3 regions of the Paraburkholderia sp. SECH2 genome follow, and region 3 is predicted to be linked to each of the others. Evidence: riboswitches for the same ligand, from Rfam matches in the RefSeq annotation. Region 3 holds a riboswitch; each other region holds the start of a gene.
What was found. A riboswitch is a leader RNA that binds a small molecule or an ion and turns the genes downstream of it on or off. The one in region 3 is predicted to bind cobalamin.

Region 1: it holds a riboswitch for cobalamin, as region 3 does, so the genes downstream of both, M0D66_RS20330 (CbtB-domain containing protein) here and cobG (precorrin-3B synthase) in region 3, are expected to answer to the same signal.
Region 2: it holds a riboswitch for cobalamin, as region 3 does, so the genes downstream of both, cobA (uroporphyrinogen-III C-methyltransferase) here and cobG (precorrin-3B synthase) in region 3, are expected to answer to the same signal.

What each region holds. Positions count from the first base shown of each region.
Region 1 is NZ_JALPRH010000012.1:24,129-31,372, forward strand. It holds gene M0D66_RS20310 (FUSC family protein) at 1-1,427, shown strand, start outside; gene M0D66_RS20315 (VOC family protein) at 1,596-2,411, opposite strand; gene M0D66_RS20320 (ABC transporter substrate-binding protein) at 2,469-3,653, opposite strand; gene M0D66_RS20325 (CbtA family protein) at 4,033-4,779, opposite strand; gene M0D66_RS20330 (CbtB-domain containing protein) at 4,791-5,012, opposite strand; cobalamin riboswitch at 5,055-5,194, opposite strand; gene M0D66_RS20335 (histidine phosphatase family protein) at 5,249-5,848, shown strand; gene M0D66_RS20340 (hypothetical protein) at 5,886-6,326, opposite strand; gene M0D66_RS20345 (alpha/beta hydrolase) at 6,372-7,244, opposite strand, start outside.
Region 2 is NZ_JALPRH010000029.1:89,850-97,093, reverse strand. It holds gene cobN (cobaltochelatase subunit CobN) at 1-1,400, opposite strand, end outside; gene cobW (cobalamin biosynthesis protein CobW) at 1,407-2,507, opposite strand; cobalamin riboswitch at 2,691-2,964, opposite strand; cobalamin riboswitch at 3,044-3,272, shown strand; partial or broken gene cobA (uroporphyrinogen-III C-methyltransferase) at 3,496-4,212, shown strand; gene M0D66_RS38005 (cobalamin biosynthesis protein) at 4,189-4,746, shown strand; gene cobO (cob(I)yrinic acid a,c-diamide adenosyltransferase) at 4,743-5,345, shown strand; gene M0D66_RS32560 (cobyrinate a,c-diamide synthase) at 5,349-6,647, shown strand; gene bluB (5,6-dimethylbenzimidazole synthase) at 6,631-7,244, shown strand, end outside.
Region 3 is NZ_JALPRH010000005.1:98,956-106,199, forward strand. It holds gene M0D66_RS11560 (cobalt-precorrin-5B (C(1))-methyltransferase) at 1-182, opposite strand, end outside; gene cbiE (precorrin-6y C5,15-methyltransferase (decarboxylating) subunit CbiE) at 182-1,465, opposite strand; cobalamin riboswitch at 1,550-1,729, shown strand; gene cobG (precorrin-3B synthase) at 1,822-3,291, shown strand; gene M0D66_RS11575 (precorrin-8X methylmutase) at 3,284-3,910, shown strand; gene M0D66_RS11580 (precorrin-2 C(20)-methyltransferase) at 3,911-4,642, shown strand; gene cobJ (precorrin-3B C(17)-methyltransferase) at 4,630-6,420, shown strand; gene M0D66_RS11590 (alpha/beta hydrolase) at 6,431-7,244, opposite strand, start outside.

The DNA of each region.
Region 1 (7,244 bases), on a different contig from region 3:
CGCTCGTCGGCCGCGTGATCGTGCCGATGCGTGCGGCTGCCAGCTTCCGGCTTGCCATTCATACGGTGACGTTGCGCGCCTCGCGTGTACTCGCCGCGCCAAACGCGGTGAATCTGTCAGCACTGAACGAAGCCGCGCTCTCGCTTGAAGAACAACTGACGTTGCTGAATCCGCCCGATGCCGAGACGATTCGCGAGCGAATCGTCGAAGTGGAAGTGGCGGCGGGACAGCATGCGTTTGCTTCAGCGCCGGCGCACGGCGGCGCTCATGCACGCGCCGACATGCTGCGTCACGCGATTGTGCGGCTCAAAGAAATTGCGCATCAAGGCCATGTGCGCGGCACTTCGCCTTCACCGGTTGGCGCTACGAGTGCTCAGTCCGCGGCGTCATGGCTTGCCGATTTGCGCGCCAAACTCTGCTGGCTGCCCGCCACGCGCGCCACGACCGCTGCCTTTCTCGCGATGCTGATCGGCCACTCGCTGTCTCCCGAGCGCTGGTTCTGGGCGGTCATCACGACCTTCGTGGTGTTTCTCGGCACGCGATCACGCGCTGACACGATCTACCGCGGCGCACAGCGCCTCGCCGGAACGCTGGCGGGCGCGTTAGTCAGCGTGTTGCTGGTCGCGCCGCTACACGACTCGTCCGTGTTGCTCGTGGCCACGATGATCCTGTGCGTATTCGGATGGGCTTACTACATCCTGAGCGCGTATGCGCCGGGGGTGTTTTTCATTACCGTGCTCGTCGGGCTCGTTTACGGCGAGTTGGGCTTCGCAATGGGACCGCTGGTCGAGTTGCGGATCGAAGAAGTGCTGGTCGGTTGCCTCGTGTCGTTTGCGGTCGCGATTTTGATGATGCCGCTTGCGGCGACCCGGCACGTCGAGACGAGGCTTGGAGCAGTGCTTGGCGCACTGCGCGAAGTAGTGAGACTAGCTGGCTCGACCGCTCAAGCGTCCGAGACGGCGTCGGTCATGCGCAAGCTCGATCGTACCTGGCATGATCTACGGATCGCGTTGAAACCACTGCAGACACAGCGAGTGGTGGTGTGGAATCCCGGCGTTGAACTTGCCACCGGTTCGCTGCTGTGTTGCTTGCATTGGGCTCGAGTGCTGAGTGATCCTTCGCGGCGGGTCACGTCGTCGGAAGATGTGTCGCTCCATGCGGCGAATATCAGCGCTGCGCATGTGGAATCGATCGTTGCGCGGCTGGACTCGTTGATCGCGCGGTACAACGGTGGCGTGGCAGTGACTACACGTGACGAGTTGGAAGGGCCCGTGCCGATGACTGCTGCCGTTGATGTCGATCCGGCAAAGGCACCAGCGCTCGCTCAACTCGATGGCGCCGTCGCCCAGTTGTTTGATCGGTTGACGCAGCCGGCCACCAGAACGCGGAGCGTGTTCAATTGGGCGCTTAGGAATAGGAGCGCCTAAGCGGCGATGGAATTCGGATTTTGTTTGCCCACGGTATTCAGGTCCAGCAGCTGTTGTGAACTTGTCCACAGAAAATGTTCGCAAGCCTGTGGATAACAACCCCACAACAGCGCCAACTGCTTGATCCACTTAACTTACCAAGCGCTGCGCGCCGAAGGGCGATTCCCCTCACCCTGCGGCGATCTCGAACCACGCGCCATGCGTGCGATCACGGTCGAGCACCTGCGGCTGTGCTTTACCATCAGCGCGCAAAGCGACACCCAACACCCCTTCCCCACGCGTGGCCAATTGCCGGCGCAACGCCGCGCCCTCGGCGGTAACGCTCGCGGCATCGACGTGCACGGGGCTCAGCAACACAACGGACGTATCACCAATCGACACCGTCGCCGACACCGCTCCTAGCCCCGCCAAGGCCACCGTCCGCGTCTCCCCTTCACCGATGCCGAGCAACGCCCGATACCGCTGCAAACTCGTCGTCAGATCATTCACAGCGACCGTCAAACTCGCCACCCCTCGCACGCCGTTCGCATGTTCACGCACCGCGCCCTCAGCGACACGCAGATGACGCGGCGTGATATCCCCGCACAGGAACGGCAAGTCGCTGGTTTGCGGCCGGCCGGTCTGCCACTCGAGCCGCGCGCCATCCGGACGCACACGCCCACCTGCCTGCGGACCGTCGTATAGCAGACCTCGTCCGTGCGCAGCGTCAATCACAGCACCCACGCTCGACGGCAACAACGCGTAATCAACAAATCCATCGCCATGACGCTGCCCCACATCCCACCAGCGACGCTGCGGCGCCGCTTGCAAGAAAGCGATCAGCTCGATGTAACTGCCGTCGGCGAAACCGATCAGCGCGTTATGCGTCACGCCATCGGCATGGGTGCCGCCTTGCTGCACGGTGAAACCGAGCGCAGTGAAGTTTTCAATGGTCTGCGTCAGATCGTGGACGCGAATCACAATGTGGTCGAGTAAAAGGCTCATGGCGCAAAAGTCGTGAATGTTGTGAATGTTCGGAGCGCAAGACCGCTAGCGGAACGCCTACTTCTGCGCAACCGTCGCCTTACTCTCAAGCAACGTCCACTTATCGTTCTTCACCACCACGTTGATGTTTTTCACGCCGATCACACGACGCGTCGCCGGATCAAAATTGGCCTTGCCGAACACGACGCTCGGAATGTCGTGCAGCTTCGGCAGCGCATCGCGCACGGCCTTGCGGTCAGGACCGCCGGCGCGCAGCGCATAGGCGGCGATGATGACGGCGTCATACGCATACGCGTTGAACGCGTCCGGCTCGCGGTGGTATTTCGCCTCGAAGCGTTTAACGAAGCTTTGCACTTCAGGCCCGGATTCACCGGGGAAGAAGCTGGTGTTCGTCGCCACGCCATTGACGGCCTCACCGCCGAGTTCGAGGAATTTCGGCGAATACACGGAACTGGCCGCAGCAATCGGCAGGTTGATGCCGCTCGTTCTCGCCTGGCGGGCGATCTGCGCGCCGTCGGAGTAGTACGAGATCAGCACGATGCCATCCGGATTCGCAGCGCTCACGCGCACCAGCGTCGCGCGGAAATCTTTCTCGGCCGACTGATAGCCTTCGGCCGCAACGACTTGCGCGCCGCGTTCATTGGCGGCTTTGACGAAGACGTCCTTGCTGGTGCGTCCCCAGTCGGTGTTCAGATAGAGCACGGCGATGCGCTTGAGGCCGAGCGTTTTCACGGCGAGGTCGGCAAGCAGCGGCTGCGCGTCGGCCTGGCTGACCGATGGGCTCCAGATGTAGTCGCCGCCTTTGGTGAAGTCAGGATGCGAGTTGGTGAAACCGAGTTGCACGAGGCCCGCATGCTGATAAATCGGCGACGCCGCCATCGAAGCGGGACTCGAGAAGTCGCCGAGTTCGATCAGGATGCGCGGGTCGTTGACGAATTTCTGCGCGATCGTGATGGATTGGCGTGGATCGCTCTGGCTGTCTTCGAAGACGTAGTTCAGCGGACGGCCGTTGATGCCGTTGTGGCTGTTGATCTCATCTAATGCAAGATCGAAACCAGCTTTCCATTGCGCGCCGTACTGAGCGTTCTGGCCGGTCAGCGGGCCGCTGACGCCTATCAGGATCGGATCGCCCGAAGGTGGCGCGGCGATGGCCGTTGTTGTCGTTATCGCCGATGCGGCCAGCAGCAGAAGTGCCGTGAGGCGAGTGGCCCACGATGGGCGCAGGCTTGATGGGTTCGACATGGCTCCAGGCTCGGTTTGCTTGAGATTGGAGTGAGTGTCGGATGTGCCCCGGCTTCGGGCAACCAAGCGATTTGCATAACGTTATGCAGCCATGGCACTTGTCCACAGAAAATGTTCATAGGGTTGTTGATAACAACGGGGCATCGTACCTAAGTGCTTGACGCAGATCGGTTTGTTGCTTGCGGTGCGGGGAGACGCAGCGATGATCGCCGACACGGTTGGCGCGGAGCGGCGCATTGCAGAGGGGTGGCTTATCCACAGAAAACGTTCACAAGCCTGTGGATAACATTCCGGCAAACGCGCCAAGTACTTGATGTATTTGGCTTCTCTCGCGCTGCACGTCGGCGTGACCGCGGCTCGCACGGTCACGCCGTTCACATCAAAGGTAAGCAGACTTCGCGGCGCTGCGGCTCGCGGGAGCCAGCAATTTGCTGCGCTCAACGAGCGCGCCGAACAGCAGTCCAACGGTCGTCCACATAATCACCTGCATGCCGATGGCCGCGACGCGGAATTTCCACAACAGCACCGCCGGGAAAGCCGCCGGCACTTCGTTGATCGTCGGCATCGACAGTTGCACGGCCGCAATGATCGCAACGAACACCACGCCCGCCACGATCGAACCATTCCATGCGCCCAACTTCAGTGCCGCGCGGCGTCGAACCTTCAGCGAAAACACCATTGCAGCCAGCGAGATCGCAATCATCAGGAAGAACAAGCCGGTCCGCATCCCGATCGTCTCGGGGTCGCCCACCGAGGGTGGATTCGCCGGGTACTTGATGTTCGGGACAATCACCAGCGTGATAAACGCGCCAAGCGCGAGCCATGCGGACAACGCGCGCGCACTCAGCGTACCGACGCGGCCATACGCATACGCGAACACCAGCGAGAACAGCCCACCGAACGCGGCGCCGTACGTCACCACGCCCGTCAACAGTCCGAGACCCGCCTGGGTGCCGCGGCTCACCAGTTCGGGTTCGGGCGCTTCGCCTTTGGCGGCGTCGGCCTTTTCCTCGAAGGAAATCGCCTGATCGACCTGCGGTTCGCCCACCAATCTCGCGAAGCCGAACGTGAGCAATCCCGCGGCGATGCCTGCAAGCATCCCGCGTACCAACAATTTACCGACCATGTTCGACTCCGTTAGTGGCAGGGAAAGCCGAGCAGATGGCGGCCGTCGTGCACGAATTCGTGCACATACATGCCGGGCACCAGCGACGTGGCGCCCTGCTCCGCACCAACGAAATACAGCGCGAGCAACAGCAGCAAGCCGCCGAACACGACCCAAGGCAGCAGTTCACGCAGCGGAATCGGCGTGGGTTGGGCGACGGGCTGTGTCGTGGAATCGAAAACAGCGTTGGACATAATGGACATCTCCTGGGGGTAACGCGCCCCGATAGTCGATTGAAGAGGGATGGTGCGAAGCTCAGGTCTGGCTTTCGGCTCATGAATGCCGATTACAGTGGCGCGACCGCGCCGGGCTCTCACCGGCTTCCGTGCTTCGCAGTGACGCTATTCTACGCGCTAAACTTTGCCTCCCGGCAATGCAAAGCATGTACGCGGCGTCCCGCTCTAGTCCGGTCTTTATGGAAATCAATTGAATGGACATACGGCTGTTACTGATCAGCCACGCATCGACCGCGGCGATGCGCGCGGGCCGCTTCCCTGCCGACGACCCGCTCGACGCACGCGGCCTCGCCGAAGCCGCCGCCGCACGAGCGCGTCTGTCGATTCCGGATGACGCGGCAGTTTTCGTCAGCCCTGCGGTTTGTGCGCGCGACACGGCGTCGGCCTTGGGGCTCGGTGCCGCGGCGTCGGTCGACGAGCGGCTGGCAGATATGGACTACGGCCTGTGGCACGGCCGCCGCCTTGCCGATCTCGCGGTCGAAGCACCACACGACCTCGCCGCATGGACACACGATCCCGACACGGCCGCGCACGGCGGCGAGTCGTTCAGTCAACTCGTGAAGCGGGTGGGACAGTGGCTCGATGCGCTAAACGGTGCGTTGAGCGAGGACGTCATACAAGGCAACACACAGACCGTGGTCGCCGTCACGCACGCGCCTGTGATCCGGGCCGCGATCGTTCATGCACTCGGCGCGCCGCCGGGCGTGTTTCCGCACATCGAAATCGCGCCGCTCTCGATGGTCGAGTTGCGACGCTCGCGACGCGGCTGGACATGGTGGCCAGCATCACAATAACGGCTACGCTCGGATAGTCCGAAACGCACGTGCCCGCTCACTTGCCCGATACAACCAGCCTCAACTTGCTCGAATCAGCCCGCGTCAACGTGATATCGGTCCGTTTGGCGCGCGTGCCAAGATAAAAATGCTGACGTCCCGGTGAATTCTGATCATGCGTCGCGTCCGGCAGGCACGAGGCGATGTCCGCCGCGACACCCTGCAGCGCGTCCGCGCTCGAACCGGCGTCGTGATGCGGCGTCCACGTGCATTGATAACTCCCGCGGCTCGCCGAACACTGGGCGTCATCGCCGTAGGGTTGCGCGACGCCCTTGCCGTCATCCGGTGTCAGCGAAGCCAGGCCGTCCGGCGCCGCCGCGACGATCCGTTTGAGCGATGCACACGGGCTAGGCGCATCGTCAGCATTCGCGCTGCACGGCAGCAATGCGCCAAGTGATACAGCGGCGATCGCGGCCGCGAGAATTCGGGTCTTGTTCATGTCGGCACAGTCCTTTGAAAGCTGGCCTTATCTCCGTAGCACGGTTCATGCCTTGCCGAACAACGCCGCCAGCCCCTGCGCCGATGCAAAAATCCCCTTCGCGTCGTGCCCGACGCCGTCGATCACAAACGTACGATGCTTCGCAGCCCCTTCCGGATCCCGCGACGCCATATAGCGCGCGTAAGCCAATCCGCGCTCCAACCGATGCTCGCCTTGCGTCTGCGCAGCGCATGAACGGTCAAGTGCCGAATGCTGCGGATCGCAATCCGCGCCGCCGAGCAGCACGGTGACGTCACGACGCGCATAGCGTGATTCGAGCGCATCAGCGGAGCTCGAATCACCGTCGCTCGAAGCATAGGCCGGCAAATCTTCGAGCCCATACTTCCAGCGATTGAACGACGGACATGCCGTCGCATCGAACGCCACGAATTCACCTGATGCTGTCGGCCGCATCGCATCGAAGTACACGTACGACGAAGGATTCGCGACCACATAGCGCAGCGCAATTCCGCGCGCGACGAGCGGCGCCTCACCGCGCGTCACCACGGCATAGCGCTGCACCACCTGGCCACCGCCCGAATGCCCGGCGATCACCACCTCGGTCAGCGACGCAAACTGCTCACGCGACGCCAGCGTCTGCAGAATGGCGTCGAGCACATCGAACGAACTGAGCGGCGCCGGACCTTCGGCGTTGTCGCCGCCCATCCAGCTAGTCCATTCCCAATGCAGCGTGGATGGCGGTAACGCATGCGCGCCAACGTCGGCACTCGCGAGGAACTGCGGCACGATCAGCAGCGTATCGGCCGCATCGCCACCAGCCAGTGCGCACGCGCGCTCCGCCAGATTGAAGTACGTGTCCGCATTTCGCAGGCGTCCGTGAATCAGAATCACGGCACGCTTGACGTCATGCGTCGGCGC
Region 2 (7,244 bases), on a different contig from region 3:
AACGCGTTGAAGTACACAAGATAGTCGTCGAGCGCGAGGCTTTGCAACGCAGGCCGCAAATCACGCACGACCGGATCGTTGGTCACGCCTTCGGTCAGCTTCTTCAACAGTGCGTCGCCGTCGGTGGGCAGCTCAGCCACGCGATATCCCTCATCACGCAACATTGACAGAAGTCCGACCACCGAGGCCGGCGTATCGAGCCCCACGCCATTGCCGATGCGCCCTTCGCTCATCGGATAGTTGGCAAGGATCAGCGCGAGTTTCTTGTCCGCGTTATCGAGCGTGCGCAGGCGGCACCAGCGGCGGCTCAGTTCGGCCAGAAAGCCGACGCGTTCGAGGTCCGGTTGGTAGCGGACCACATCGACTTCGGTATGCGGACAACGATAGGCGAGCCCCTTGAAGCTGATCGCCCGCGTGATGATGCGGCCGTCCACTTCCGGCAGCGCGATATGCATGGCGATATCGCGCGAGTTGAGCCCCTGATTGTCCTTGACCCAATCTTCACGATTACCGCCGCTAAGGATCACCTGGAGCACCGGCGCGTCACCGGCGAGCGCGAGCGGCTCGGGGTCGTCGATAGCAGACGCGGCGAATGCGGTTGTATTCAGCACCAGCGCGACATCATGTTGCGCGCACAACTGCTGTACGACGTCGCGGCTCATCGCGTCTTTAAGCGAAGTAATTGCGATCGGTAACGGATTCAGGCCTTGTGCTTCGAGCGCATCGATCAGGGCGTCGAACACCGCTGTGTTGGCCGCCTGCAGATGCGCCTTGTAGAACAGAATCGCGGCAACCGGTGCACCCTCCCGCCAGCGCGCCTGCCAGTCGGCAATGGTCGGCGTGTCCCGTTCGGGATGGTAGAGCGTCGCGGCAGGCAACGCGCGCGGCAGCGCGGGCTCGCGCCCCCAGCCAAGCGAGCGGTACGCGATAAAACGCAGGAAGGCCTCGGCATTCTGCGGGCCGCCTTCACGCAGATAGCGCCATAGCTGATGACACAGTTCGGCGTCGGCGGTGCTGCGCGCCAGCAGATTCGGGTCTTCCTGCAGATCGCCGGAGAACATCGCGAGCGTCTGCTGCTTGCGCTCGGCGAGAGCGACCACCTGCTCGATGCCGTACGGCCAGTACGCCTCGCCGCCGAGATGATCGACCACCACGACACGCGCATGCTGCAACACGTCTTCGACATAGAAATCGACCGAAGCCGGTTGCCGTAAATACGTGACGTTCGCAAGCCGCACGCTCGGAAAACCCTCGCCCAGACGCGGAAACACGCTCGCGAGCAATGACAGCGTGGTATCCGCGGAACTGAGCACCACGATATCGGCGGGCTGCTGATCGATCCGGATCACGCCCTGTGTATCGTCGACAAAACCGCCCGGCGTGGTGCGCAGCAGATGCATGACCGGTTACGCCTGTTGCGGCTGAGCGTTCGCCACGGCGCCCAAGGCGGCGTCGAATGCCTGTTGCAACGCGGCCTGGTCGAGGTCTTCGCCGATCAGCACAAAGCGGCTTTGTTGCTCGGCGCCCGTTTCACCCGCTTGCCAGCGCCGGTCGAAGTAACTATCGAATCGGCGGCCCACGCCCTGTATCACCAGACGCATCGCCGCACCCGGCAGCGCCGCGAAACCTTTGACGCGGTAAATCGTGTTGGTTTCGACGAGCCCTTGCAACGCGGCGATCACAGCTTCGCGCGACGAAACATTCGCGTGCACCACCACCGAATCGAACTCGTCGTGATGGTGATCGGCGTCTTCGGCCGAACCGTGATGGTCGTGGCGTAGATGGATTGTCTCTTCCGAGGCCGCTTCGAGACCCAGCAACGTATGCAGGTCGAGTTGCCCCATCTGCGCGCGCACGATCTTCACTTGCGGTGGAATTTCTTCGCGGATGATGGCTTCGACAGAAGCTTGATGCGCTTCGTCGAGCAGATCCGTTTTGTTCAGAATCACCAGATCAGCGGCCGACAATTGATCTTCGAACAATTCGTGCAGCGGCGATTCGTGATCGAGATTCGGATCGGCCTTGCGTTGCGCATCGACGGCGACCGGGTTGTCGGCGAACTGGCCGCTCGACGCGGCCGGGCCGTCTACCACGGTGACGACCGCGTCGACGGTAAAGCTATTCTTGATCTGCGGCCAGTTGAACGCCTGCACCAGCGGCTTCGGCAACGCGAGACCTGACGTTTCGATCAGCACGTGATCGATCTGCTCGCGGCGCTCCACCAGCTTTTCCATCACCGGGAAAAACTCCTCTTGCACGGTGCAGCACAGGCAGCCGTTCGCGAGTTCATACAGTTGCCCTTCGGCCTCAACGCCGTTCTCATCACAACCGATGCCGCAACCCTTGAGGATTTCCCCGTCGATGCCGAGTTCGCCGAACTCGTTGACGATCACCGCGATGCGCTTGCCGCCCGCATGCTGAAGAATGTGCCGCAGCAGCGTGGTCTTGCCGCTGCCGAGAAAGCCCGTGACGATGGTGACGGGGATCTTGCGCATTTGAGTTTGCATCGTGAGGTCCATCCGTAGGAGTTGCTCGTGCACGCCGAGGCATCGTGTATAGGCCGGGCAAACGGGGCACATACCCCAAACCACGACATTAACAAAACACGGGGACGAACAACGGCGTTGCCGAGGCAACCAAAAACTGGAAACGAGAATGAGGTCATGAACGCGCCACCGCATCCCCGCGATGGTCGTTCTTCGTAGTCTGGCCGGTATCCGGGCTGGCGAAAGCGCCGCTTCCCCTTCCCGGACGAGTGGTTTCTCGCCCAGTGGTTATATGCCGACGCGGCCTTGCGCGTGGACATCGAAGCCGGCTCCGCGGCGCTCAAGAACGCACCGCTTTTCGCTTACCGTTGCGGGGGCAGCACAGGTTGACCCGGTCCATTGCAGGTGGGCACCCTGTTTCCCGTTTAACTGCATGCGCACGAGCGCGCACACGAGCACCAAAGTGCGTGCGAGTTTAGGCCGAGCGCCCCCTGCCGTCAAGGAAACGCGGGCTTCGGCAAGGCCTTTCCACAGTGCCGGCGCGGCCTGCCGTGTGCTATCGTATGCGCGCGTTTGGTGCCCGCATATGCGATCGCATGTGCAGTTAAACGGGAAACAGGCCGCGCTCGCTGCGCTCAACCTGTGCTGTCCCCGCAACGGTAAGCGACCTGCGGTGCTTTCGCATCGCGCATGCGTTTTTGATGCCACTGTCCGACGAATCCGGACGGGAAGGCAAAACGCATGAGGCCGCCAGCCCGGATACCGGCCAGACGCGGAGGCAGCGAACGTCACGCTGCCGGCCGCCGGAATCCGCGAGGGACGGATGTGAAGGCGCTGAAGCACGACGTGGCGCGGCCGTTGGCGTTTTCCTGTGGGAAACGCGGCGAGCGGCGTTTTTCGTTGCGCGTAATCTGTTGCACCGCATGACCTCAATTTCTGCCGCCTCCGGCATCTTCGCGCCTCGCCCGCTCCCGCTTGTCACGACATGGCGTGCGCCATGCACGCCGCGATGAGCCGCGCCTGGCTGATCGGCGCCGGCCCCGGCGACGTCGAACTGATGACGCTCAAAGCGACGCGCGCGTTGGCGCAAGCCGATGTGGTGCTGGTCGACGATCTGGTGAATCCTGAGGTACTGCAGTTTGCGCGCGCCGACGCACTGGTCGTGTATGTCGGCAAACGCGGCGGCCATCCGTCGACGCCGCAGGCCGGCATCGTCGCGCAAATGCTCGAGCATTTGCGGGCGGGACGCAGCGTCGCCCGTTTGAAAGGCGGCGATCCGTTCGTATTCGGCCGTGGCGGCGAAGAACAAGAAGCGCTCCATGCCGCAGGCATTAGCGTCGACGTGATCAACGGCATCACCGCCGGGATTGCGGCGCCCGCGGCAATCGGCATTCCTGTGACGCATCGCGATCACGCGCAAGGCGTGGTGTTCGTCACCGGACACGGCGCCGGCAGCGGCGAGCCGGACTGGGCCGCGCTCGTCGCTACGCGAATGACGCTGGTGATTTACATGGGCATGCGGCGACTGAACGAAATCGTCGACACATTGCTCGCAGCCGGGATGAGCGCCGATACGCCGTGCGCCGCGATCGAATCGGCCACGCGCCCCGAGCAACGGCATGCGCTCGCGCGGCTCGGCGAGTTCGCCGATACGGTCTCGCGCGCCGGGCTCGGGTCGCCGGCGATCGTGGTGATCGGCGGTGTGGCGTCGCTGGCTTTGGCGCGGGATGCGGTGAAAGTCGGCAGCGAATCCCAGCGCCACGCAAGGAAAACGCTAACCGTCGGCATCGGTTGTCGTTTGCACAGCTCCGCCGAGGAAATCGAAACGGCTGTGCGCGCCACGCTCGGCTCGCATTCATTCGACGAAATCAGCGCGATCGCCTCGGTTGACGTCAAAGCCCACGAAACCGGCCTGCTCGAATTTTGCGCACGTCATGCGCTGCCGTTGAAGCTGTTCAGCCGTGAGCAGATTGCGGCGATCTCCGTGGAGGATCCGTCGGCGGCCGCACGCGAGCACCTCGGCATAGACGGCGTCTGCGAGCCGTGCGCCTTGCTCGCTGCGGCGACCGAATCTGATGCGGCCCATGCCTCAATTAGCTCAATGACCCCAGTTGCCTCGTTTGCAGCCGATACCGCCAACGCACGGCTACTCGTGCGCAAAACCGTACATGCCGGCATCACCGTCGCGATAGCATCGACCACCGCCCGCCTCGCCTGCGAACACGCAAACAACGACACTCAAGAACAGGACCTTCCATGAAGACCGATCCCGAATCGCATCAACGCATGACCGAACGCCGGCGCGAGGGCCACGAGAAAAAGCAGGCCAGCGCCACCGTCGAAAAAGGTCTGCTGATCGTCAATACCGGCACCGGCAAAGGCAAAACCACCGCAGCGTTCGGCATGGCCGTGCGCGTGCTTGGGCATGGCATGCGCCTCGGCGTCGTGCAGTTCATCAAGGGCGCGCTGCATACGTCGGAACGCGACTTTCTCGGCGCGATCGCCAATTGCGACTTCGTCACGATGGGCGACGGCTATACCTGGAACACGCAGAATCGCGACGCCGACATCGCCACCGCGCGCAAAGGGTGGAACGAAGCACGCCGCATGATCGAAAGCGGCGACTATCAGATGGTGATCCTCGACGAACTGAACACCGTGCTGAAGTACGAATACCTGCCGCTCGACGAAGTGCTGTCGGTACTGACCGGGCGCGCGGAGATGCTGCACGTGGTGGTGACCGGCCGTCACGCGCCGGACGCGCTGATCGAAGCCGCCGACCTCGTCACCGAAATGCGCATCGTCAAACACCCGTATCGCGAGCAAGGCGTGAAAGCGCAGCGCGGCGTGGAGTTCTGAGCGATGTCCGCTTGCCCCGCCCTGTTCATTAGCGCTCCCGCGTCGGGCCAAGGCAAGACCACGATTACCGCGGGTCTCGCGCGCTACCATCGGCGGCTGGGGCGACGCGTGCGCGTATTCAAAACCGGCCCCGACTTTCTCGACCCGATGATCCTCGCGCGTGCCAGCGGCACGCCGGTCCTGTCGCTCGATCTGTGGATGGTGGGCGAAACCGCCTGTCGCAACCTGCTCGCGCAGGCGGCGGCCGAAGCGGATCTGATCCTGATCGAAGGCGTGATGGGTCTGTTCGACGGCACACCGAGCAGCGCGGATCTGGCAACCACATTCGGCGTGCCGGTGCTCGCGGTGATTTCGGCGAAAGCGATGGCGCAGACCTTCGGCGCGGTCGCTTTCGGCCTTGCGCAATTCAAGCCGGAGGTACCGTTTTACGGCGTGCTCGCCAATCGCGTCGGCTCGCCAAGGCACGCGCAGATGCTCGAAGAGGCTTTGCCGCCAGACCTGCGCTGGTGCGGACACATCAGCGGCAACGACGAAATCGAACTGCCCGATCGCCATCTCGGCCTGCATCAGGCGGCGGAAATCGACGATCTGGACGCGCGTCTGGATCGTGCCGCCGATGCGCTCGCGCAAACCGCGCTGGCCGAATTGCCGCCGCCGGTCGAATTCGGCACGCCGATAGAAGAAGCGCCGCCGCGTCTTCTGGAAGGCAAGCGCATCGCCATTGCGCGCGATGCCGCGTTCTCGTTCATCTATCCGGCCAACGTCACGCTGCTGGAGACACTCGGCGCGCGCATCGACTACTTCTCACCGCTCGCCGACGAAGCGTTGCCGGAGCACGCCGACGCCCTGTACCTGCCAGGCGGCTATCCCGAACTGCATGCTGAATTGCTCGCTGGCAACACACGCAGTGCCGCAACGATCCGCGCACACGCTGCAGCAGGCAAACCGGTCGTTGCCGAATGCGGCGGTATGCTCTACCTGCTCGATGAGCTGACCGACACGGGCGGCACCACAACGCCGATGCTAGGCCTCCTGCCCGGCCATGCAACAATGCAAAAGCGCTTCACCGCGCTCGGCATGCAACAGATCGACAGTCTGCACGGTTCAATGACCGGCCACACGTTTCACTACTCGAAGCTGACGACGCCGCTCACGCCGCTGCGTACAGCCACCCGGCCAAATCTCGATGCCCCCGGCGAGGCCGTGTTCCGCGCAGGCTCGATCGTGGCAACCTATATGCATGCTTATTGGCCCTCCAACCCGGCCTTCACGGCCGCCCTGTTCCATGGCGAAGCCTTTTAACGATTCCGAGCGCGAAGCCGTCTACCGCGCGATTTACGAGCGGCGCGACATGCGCCATTTCGTGCGCGACCCGGTTGAGCCTGCCGTATTGCAACGTCTGCTCGATGCAGCGCATCACGCACCGAGCGTCGGCTTCATGCAGCCGTGGCGCATCGCGCGCATTACCGACGCGGCCTTGCGCAGCGCGCTGCACGCAACCGTCGAAAGCGAACGCCTCGCCACTGCCGATGCACTCGGCAAGCGTCGCGAAGAGTTCATGAAGCTGAAAGTGGAAGGCATGCTGGAATGCGGCGAACTGCTGGTGATGGCGCTGATGGACGGCCGCGAGCGTCACATCTTCGGACGCCGCACCTTGCCGGAAATGGATCTGGCTTCCGTAGCGTGCGCGATCCAGAACATGTGGCTGGCCGCGCGCGCGGAAGGTCTGGGAATGGGCTGGGTGTCGCTATTCGACGTCGACACGGTGCGCACGCTGCTACATATGCCCGAGGGCGCACGGCCGGTGGCGATTCTGTGTCTCGGCCACGTCGATCAGTTCTACAGCGAGCCGATGCTGGAAACCGAGCGTTGGGCGAGCCGCATGCCGCTTGCCGAGTG
Region 3 (7,244 bases):
AGGCGGCAGAACACCAGTGGCATCGGCACGAGCCGGCCCTTCGGCAACACGATCTCCGCGACCTCGCTGACGATACCCGCGAGCAACAGACGCGCGGCCGCGAGCGACGTCGCGGTGGCGCAACTGCCGGTCGTGTAGCCGCTACGCAGCGGCGCGGGTTGTTCGGGCGTTTCTTCGCGCATTACGGATGGAATGGTGAGTCGGCTGAACTGGTGGACGTGCTGGATGCGGCGCTCGTGCTTGAGGTGCCGTCCGCGCTGCTGGCCAGCTTCGTAACCTCCAGCAGCGTAATCGGCAACGCCTGGCGCCACGTATCGAAGCCGCCGAGCGGCTGCGCGTCAGCCAGCGCGATGCGAGTCAACGTGCCGCCGTGTTGCTCACGCCACGCCGCCAGCGCTGCCTCGCCTTGCAAGGTCACGGCATTGGCCACCAGACGTCCGCCGTCGCGCAGACGCGCCCAGCAGGCGTCAAGCACACCCGGCACCGTCACGCCACCGCCGATGAACACGGCATCCGGCACAGCCAAACCTTCCAACGCATCAGGCGCGCGGCCGGCCACCAGTTGCAAACCCGGCACGCCCAACGCATCGCGATTGTGTTCGATGAAGCGCTGCCGCTCCGCGTGCCCTTCGATCGCGATCGCGCGGCAGGTCGGGTGTGCGCGCATCCATTCGATGCCAATCGAGCCGCTGCCCGCGCCCACATCCCATAGCAATTCGCCGGGCGTCGGCGCGAGGCGCGCCAGCGTAATCGCGCGGACGTCGCGCTTGGTCAACTGACCGTCGTGGCGAAAGGCGTCGTCAGGCAAGCCGACGGTCAGCGGCAAACGCGGCGCGCCTTCCGTTGCGCGGCATTCAAGCGCGATCAGGTTCAGCGCCGCCACTTCCCCTGCGGGCCACTGGTGCGCGCGGCCATCTATGCACCGCTCCAGATCACCGCCCAGATGTTCCAGCACGGTCATCCGCGTCGCGCCGAAACCGCGTGCATTCAACAGTTCGGCCAGCGCGGCAGGCGTACGCCCGTCGGCACTCAGCACGAAGACGCGCGCGCCGTCGTGCAAATGAGCATTCAGCGTCGGCAACGGCCTTCCCACCAGCGAAACCGTGGCGACATCCTGCAACGGCCAGCCAAGCCGCGCGGCCGCCAGCGACAACGACGAGGGCGCGGGCAGCACCCGCAACTCCCCTGCCGGCAAGTGCCGCGCGAGCGTTGCGCCGACGCCGAACAGCATCGGGTCGCCACTCGCCAGCACACACACGGGCCCTGTCCGCTCCGCCAGCAAAGGCGCGAGATCGAACGGCTTCGGCCATGCCGCACGGCGCGCGGCGAGGCGCGCGGGCAGCATCGCCAGATGACGTTCACCGCCATAAACCACCGACGCTTCCAGCAAAGCGCGCCGCGCGGGCCTCCCCAAGCCGGCGAAGCCGTCATCGCCTATGCCCACCACGGTCAGCCACGCCGGCATGCATCCATCCTCTTTCTGTATCTTCAAATAATCCGCTGTGCCACGCCGATCAAAGCGTCCAGCCTCGTTGTACTGTTCGAAAAAAGGCATAATACAGCCGCCGGTGCCCTTCGGGGCCGAAGAGGGAACACAGTGTCGCTGTGGCTGCCCCCGCAACTGTATGCAGCGAGTCCGCCTGCGCTCCGCGCCACTGGTTCGACCGGGAAGGCCGCGGCGGACCATGACCTGCCAGCCAGGAGACCTGCCGGCCAGACTGTTCGTGCCAGCCTACATCGGGCGGGGTGTACCGATGCCGTAGCAAGGGCCGCTTTGCGGCTTGCTCGGGCCGTCGCGCGACGCTCAACCCGGTGTCCGTCTTGAATCAAGCTTCGCCCTCCACTGCTTTGCCCGACGCGGCTCTCGTGCTGCGGCCCTCGGCGTGTCCGGGGCTGCTGCGCATCGTCGCGGCGCGTGATGGGGGGATTTGCCGGATTAAATTGCCCGGAGGCGAGTTGAGCGCGGCGCAGGCGGCGGTGATTGCTGATGTCAGTGAGCGGCATGCGGCGGGTGTGGTCGAGCTGACCAATCGCGCGAATCTGCAGGTGCGTGGTGTGCGAAGCGGGCATGAGGCGGCGTTGATCGCGGCGCTGGTCGATGCGGGGCTTGGGCCGATTCCGACGGGCGGTGCGGTGGATGCTTCCGGCGTGCTGGTAGCGACCTCGGCGGACGATGTGCGCAATCTGATGGTGAGCCCGACTGCCGGACGCGATCCGTTTGCGCTGTTCGATACAAGGCCGCTTTGCGTCGAACTGCTCACCTTGCTGCAATCCGAACCGCGTTTCGCGGCGCTATCGCCGAAATTCGCGCTACTGCTCGATGGTGGTGAGCGCCTTGCCAGGTTGGATCATCCGCACGATGTCTGGCTAGCAGCCATGCAGGCCGAAGACGGTGTGCGATTTGTGTTCGGATTGGCGGGTTGCCCGTCAGCTGCGGCGAACTCCGATGCCTTCCAACACATCGCGCATAGCGCCGTTGACCATTCTCGTCCGAACTACGCCGGCGCTCTCGCCGCCGTGCTGCCTTCGCAAGTCACAGACCTCGTCTGCGCGCTGCTGCACACGTTCCTCGATCTGGCCGCTCCAGATGACACGCGCATGCGTCACCTGCTCGCCGCGCATTCCATCGACGCCGTATTGCAGCACGCTCAAACGTACGTCGATTTCCCGCTGTCACGCGACACATCGCTTGCAAACTGGCAACGCCCCACACCTGCCGATGCCACTTTGCGACTCGGCGCGCACGCACAGCGAGTTGTGGGAATGCTGCACGTAGGCGGCCAACCGCCGCTCGGACGCCTCGACGCCACGACCTTGCGCGGCCTCGCCACGCTCTCGCAACAGCAAGGCAACGGCACGCTGCGCATGACGCCCTGGCAAAGCGTATTACTGCCCGATATCGCTGCCGATGCCGCGCCCGCCGTGCTCGCTGAAATGAATGCGCTGGGGCTCGCCTGCGATCCCGCACAACCCATTACGCACTTAATCGCCTGCGCCGGTTCCACAGGCTGCGCGAAAAGCCTCGCTAACACCAAAGCCGACGCGTTACTTCTAGCGGATCGCCTGCCCGACGGCGTCGACGTCCATCTGAGCGGCTGTCCGCGCTCATGCGCCGCCGCACATTGCGCGCCGTACACGCTGCTGGCCGCGGCGCCCGGCACCTACGACCTTTATCGCCGCGACGGCCAGCCGGGTTTCGGCTCGTGCGTCGCGCACCAACTCACGATCGAACAGGCCGCCGATATGCTCGACCCATTGGCACACCCGGCCCGGAGCCCCTCAGATGCTTGATTACATTCGCGACGGTCAGGAGATCTATCGCCAATCCTTCGCGACGATACGTGCGGAGGCCGACTTATCGCGTATCCCTGCCGACCTCGAGAAACTCGCGGTGCGCGTGATCCACGCCTGCGGCATGATCGACGTCGTTGAAGATCTTCAGTTTTCCGAAGGCGCAGGCGCCGCGGGCCGTACGGCGCTCGCGCAAGGCGCGCCGATTCTGTGCGACGCCGGCATGGTGGCGCAAGGCATCACGCGCGCTCGACTGCCCGCGAACAACAACGTGATCTGCACGCTCACGCATCAGGACGTGCCTGCGCTCGCGCGCGAACTCGGCAATACGCGCTCGGCCGCCGCGCTCGAATTGTGGCGGCCGCAGCTGGCCGGCAGCGTCGTCGTGATCGGCAATGCGCCGACCGCCCTCTTTCATCTGCTCGATATGCTCGATGCCGGTGCGCCAAAGCCCGCGCTGATCCTCGGCTTTCCGGTCGGTTTCGTCGGCGCGGCCGAATCGAAAGCGATGCTGGCCGAAGACAGCCGCGGCGTGCCCTTCGTCGTGGTTCACGGACGACGCGGCGGCAGCGCGATGGCGGCCGCTGCTGTGAACGCGCTCGCGACGGAGGTCGAGTAAATGACCGTGCAAGGACGTTTATTCGGACTCGGCGTCGGCCCCGGCGACCCGGAACTCATCACGCTGAAAGCGCTGCGTTTGCTGAAAGCGGCACCCGTGGTCGCGTATTTCGTCGCGAAGGGTAAGAAGGGCAACGCCTTCAGCATCATCGAGGCGCATTTGCATGACGCTCAACAGCATCTGCCGCTCGTCTATCCCGTCACGACCGAAGCGCTCGAGCCGCCGCTGTCGTATGAAGCGATCATCGCCGACTTCTACGATACCGCTGCGGAGGTCGTCGCCGGCCATCTCGACGCGGGCCGCGACGTCGCGGTGATTTGCGAAGGCGATCCGTTTTTCTACGGCTCGTACATGTATTTGCACGACCGCCTCGCAGCCCGGTTCGAGGCTGAAGTCGTGCCCGGTGTGTGCTCGATGCTCGGCGGCGCAGCGGTACTTGGCTCGCCGCTGGTGTATCGCAATCAGAGTCTGTCGGTGCTCTCCGGCGTGTTGCCCGAAGACGAACTACGCCGACGTCTCGCCGATGCGGATGCTGCGGTCATCATGAAGCTCGGCCGCAATTTCGATAAGGTGCGGCGCGTGCTCGGCGAACTGGGGCTCGCGCATCGTGCGCTTTACGTCGAACGCGCGACCATGGGCAATCAGCGCATCGTGCCGCTCGACGAAGTCGATCCGATGGCCTCGCCGTATTTTTCGCTGCTCGTGGTGCCGGGGGAAAAATGGCAAGGTTGACGCCACCCGCGATCGTGATTCTCGGTGCGGGCGCGTTGGAGACCGCACGGCGTATCCAGATGCTGTATGCCGGATGCCAGGTTCATGCCTTGCAGGGCCGAGTCGAGGCTGACGTCTCGTACACGGAGCTCCGCGCGCACCTGGGTGATCTGTATGCGCGCGGCACGCCGATCATCGCGTTGTGCGCCGCCGGGATCGTGATCCGTTGCGTGGCGCCCTTGCTGTCGAATAAGGGCGTCGAGCCGCCGGTGCTGGCCGTTGCAGAAGATGGCAGTGCGGTCGTGCCCTTGCTCGGCGGCCTTGCAGGCGTCAACGTGATGGCTCGCGAGATTGCGGCTGCGTTGAACGTGTCGCCAGCGATTACGACGAGTGGCGAATTGCGCTTCGGAACATGTGTGCTCAATCCGCCTGAGGGCTATGCGCTTGCCGATATAGCGCAAGGTAAGCGCTTCGTGTCGGATCTTCTGGCTGGTGAAAGCACGCGCATTGAGGGTGAAGCGCCGTGGCTCGAAGACGCGCAATTGCCGCGCTCGGAATCGGCACGCCTCGCGATCCGCGTAACGCCGCGTGCGTGGGATGGGCGCGATGATGAGTTAGTGATTCATCCGCGGAGTGTGGTGGCGGCGGTGGCCGTTCCGGGTCCGGGTGCGTCTTCCAGCACCGATACAGACCTTGCTGCCAATTCTGATCCTGATACGCAGACGACTTCCGGCGAGCGAATCGCCGCGCTCGTACACGAGGCGTTGAACGCGCACGGTCTTGCACCGCTTTCGCTCGCGGCATTGCTGGTTCCTTCCGAACACATGGCGAACCCGGCGCTCGCCGATGCCGCGGCGAGCCTGAACGTGCCGCTGCGTTTTGCCCATGCGGGCCCGGAGGACGGCGAGCCGCCGAGCAATTTGCTGCACGCCGCGCTGCGCGTCCCTTATCAAACCTTGCATGACGACGCGGAAGCAGGAGTCGCGCTCGCGCTAGCAGCATTGGCAATCGACCCAGACACGATTGGCCGTACACGCGGCCGCTTGACCGTGATCGGCCTCGGCCCCGGCAGCGCGGACCTGATGGTGCCCGCCGCCCGAACGGCGCTGAATGAAGCCACCGATATTCTCGGCTACGAAACCTACGTGAAAATGGCCGGCCCCTTGCGGGCCGACCAACGCGTACACGGCACGGACAATCGCGAAGAGATGCAGCGGGCACGCCATGCGTTCGAACTTGCGAGCACTGGACGGTCAGTGGTAATGGTGTCCTCGGGCGACCCGGGCGTGTTTGCGATGGCGGCCGCGGTGCTCGAGGCGCTCGAAGAAGGCGCTTCGACGAACGCTGACTGGCGCGCAGTCCAACTTGCCATCGTGCCGGGAGTGTCCGCTGCGATGGCAACCGCGGCGCAAGCTGGCGCGCCGTTGGGCCATGACTTCTGCATGCTGTCGCTATCCGACAATCTGAAGCCGTGGAGCATCATCGAAAAACGCCTTCGGCATACGGCCGAAGCAGATCTGGTGATGGCGTTCTATAACCCGATCTCTCGCGCACGCCCGTGGCAGTTGGATAAAGCGCTGGATATCGTGCGGGAATATCGCACTGCCGCGACGAAAGTCGTGCTCGGCCGCGATATCGGCAGACCGGGTAGCACAATGCGCACGATCACGCTCGGTGAACTGCGTTCCTCCGATGTGGACATGCGCACGATGGTGATCGTCGGGTCGTCGACGACACGCGCGTTTGCTAACGGTATCGATGGCGGTGAATGGGTTTACACACCGCGGTGGTATGAGTGAGCACAGTGGGTCACCTTCGCCCCATTCCCTTCACCAACGCCTCCATTTGCACCCCATCGGCCCGCGCAAGGTCCTCAAGAATCGTAAAGTGATTACACCCGGCGAGCGGCACGAACTCCACCTGCTCACCCGCTTGCCGGCACGCCGCCACGTATTCCTCTGAATGCCGAACCAGCTCCGGCAACTCGGCCGTGCCGACGCTAACAGTCATCGGCACACCTTTGCCGATGTGCCGCATCGGGCTATACGCATCGATCTCCGCCGGCGTTAGCTGCAGCTTCTCGTTGAGCCATGACATCGCAATCGGTTCCAGGTCCACCAGTGCGCTGATCGGCATGGCGTGCACGACAGACTCATGCGTGCGATAAAGCGCACTCAATTGCCCGCCCGCAGAATGCCCCGCAAGGCAAACGGGACCACGCGTGCCGAGCCCATCACGATCAGCCGCCAGCGCCGCCAGCAGCGCATCGACTTCACCGACAATCTGCGTCATCGACGCGTCCGGCGCCAACGTATATTCCGCGAGCACAACATTGAAGCCGCACCCAAGCGGCCCACTGGCGACGAACGCAAAATCTTCCTTGCTGCGCGCCTGCCAGTAGCCGCCGTGTATGAACACGAAAATCGGCGCGTCAGGCTTCCCGCACGGAAACCAGTCGAAACGTTGCCGGGGCCGCGGGCCGTACGCCACATCACGCCGACACTGCGAAGCGGCATACAACGCCGCGCTGCGCTCCTGAAAGCCGAGCATGCGCTCAGCGACGTCGGCCACTGCCGCCACGTTGTCGTAGGCCGCACGCAGTGCCGCCTGATCCATGCCGCGA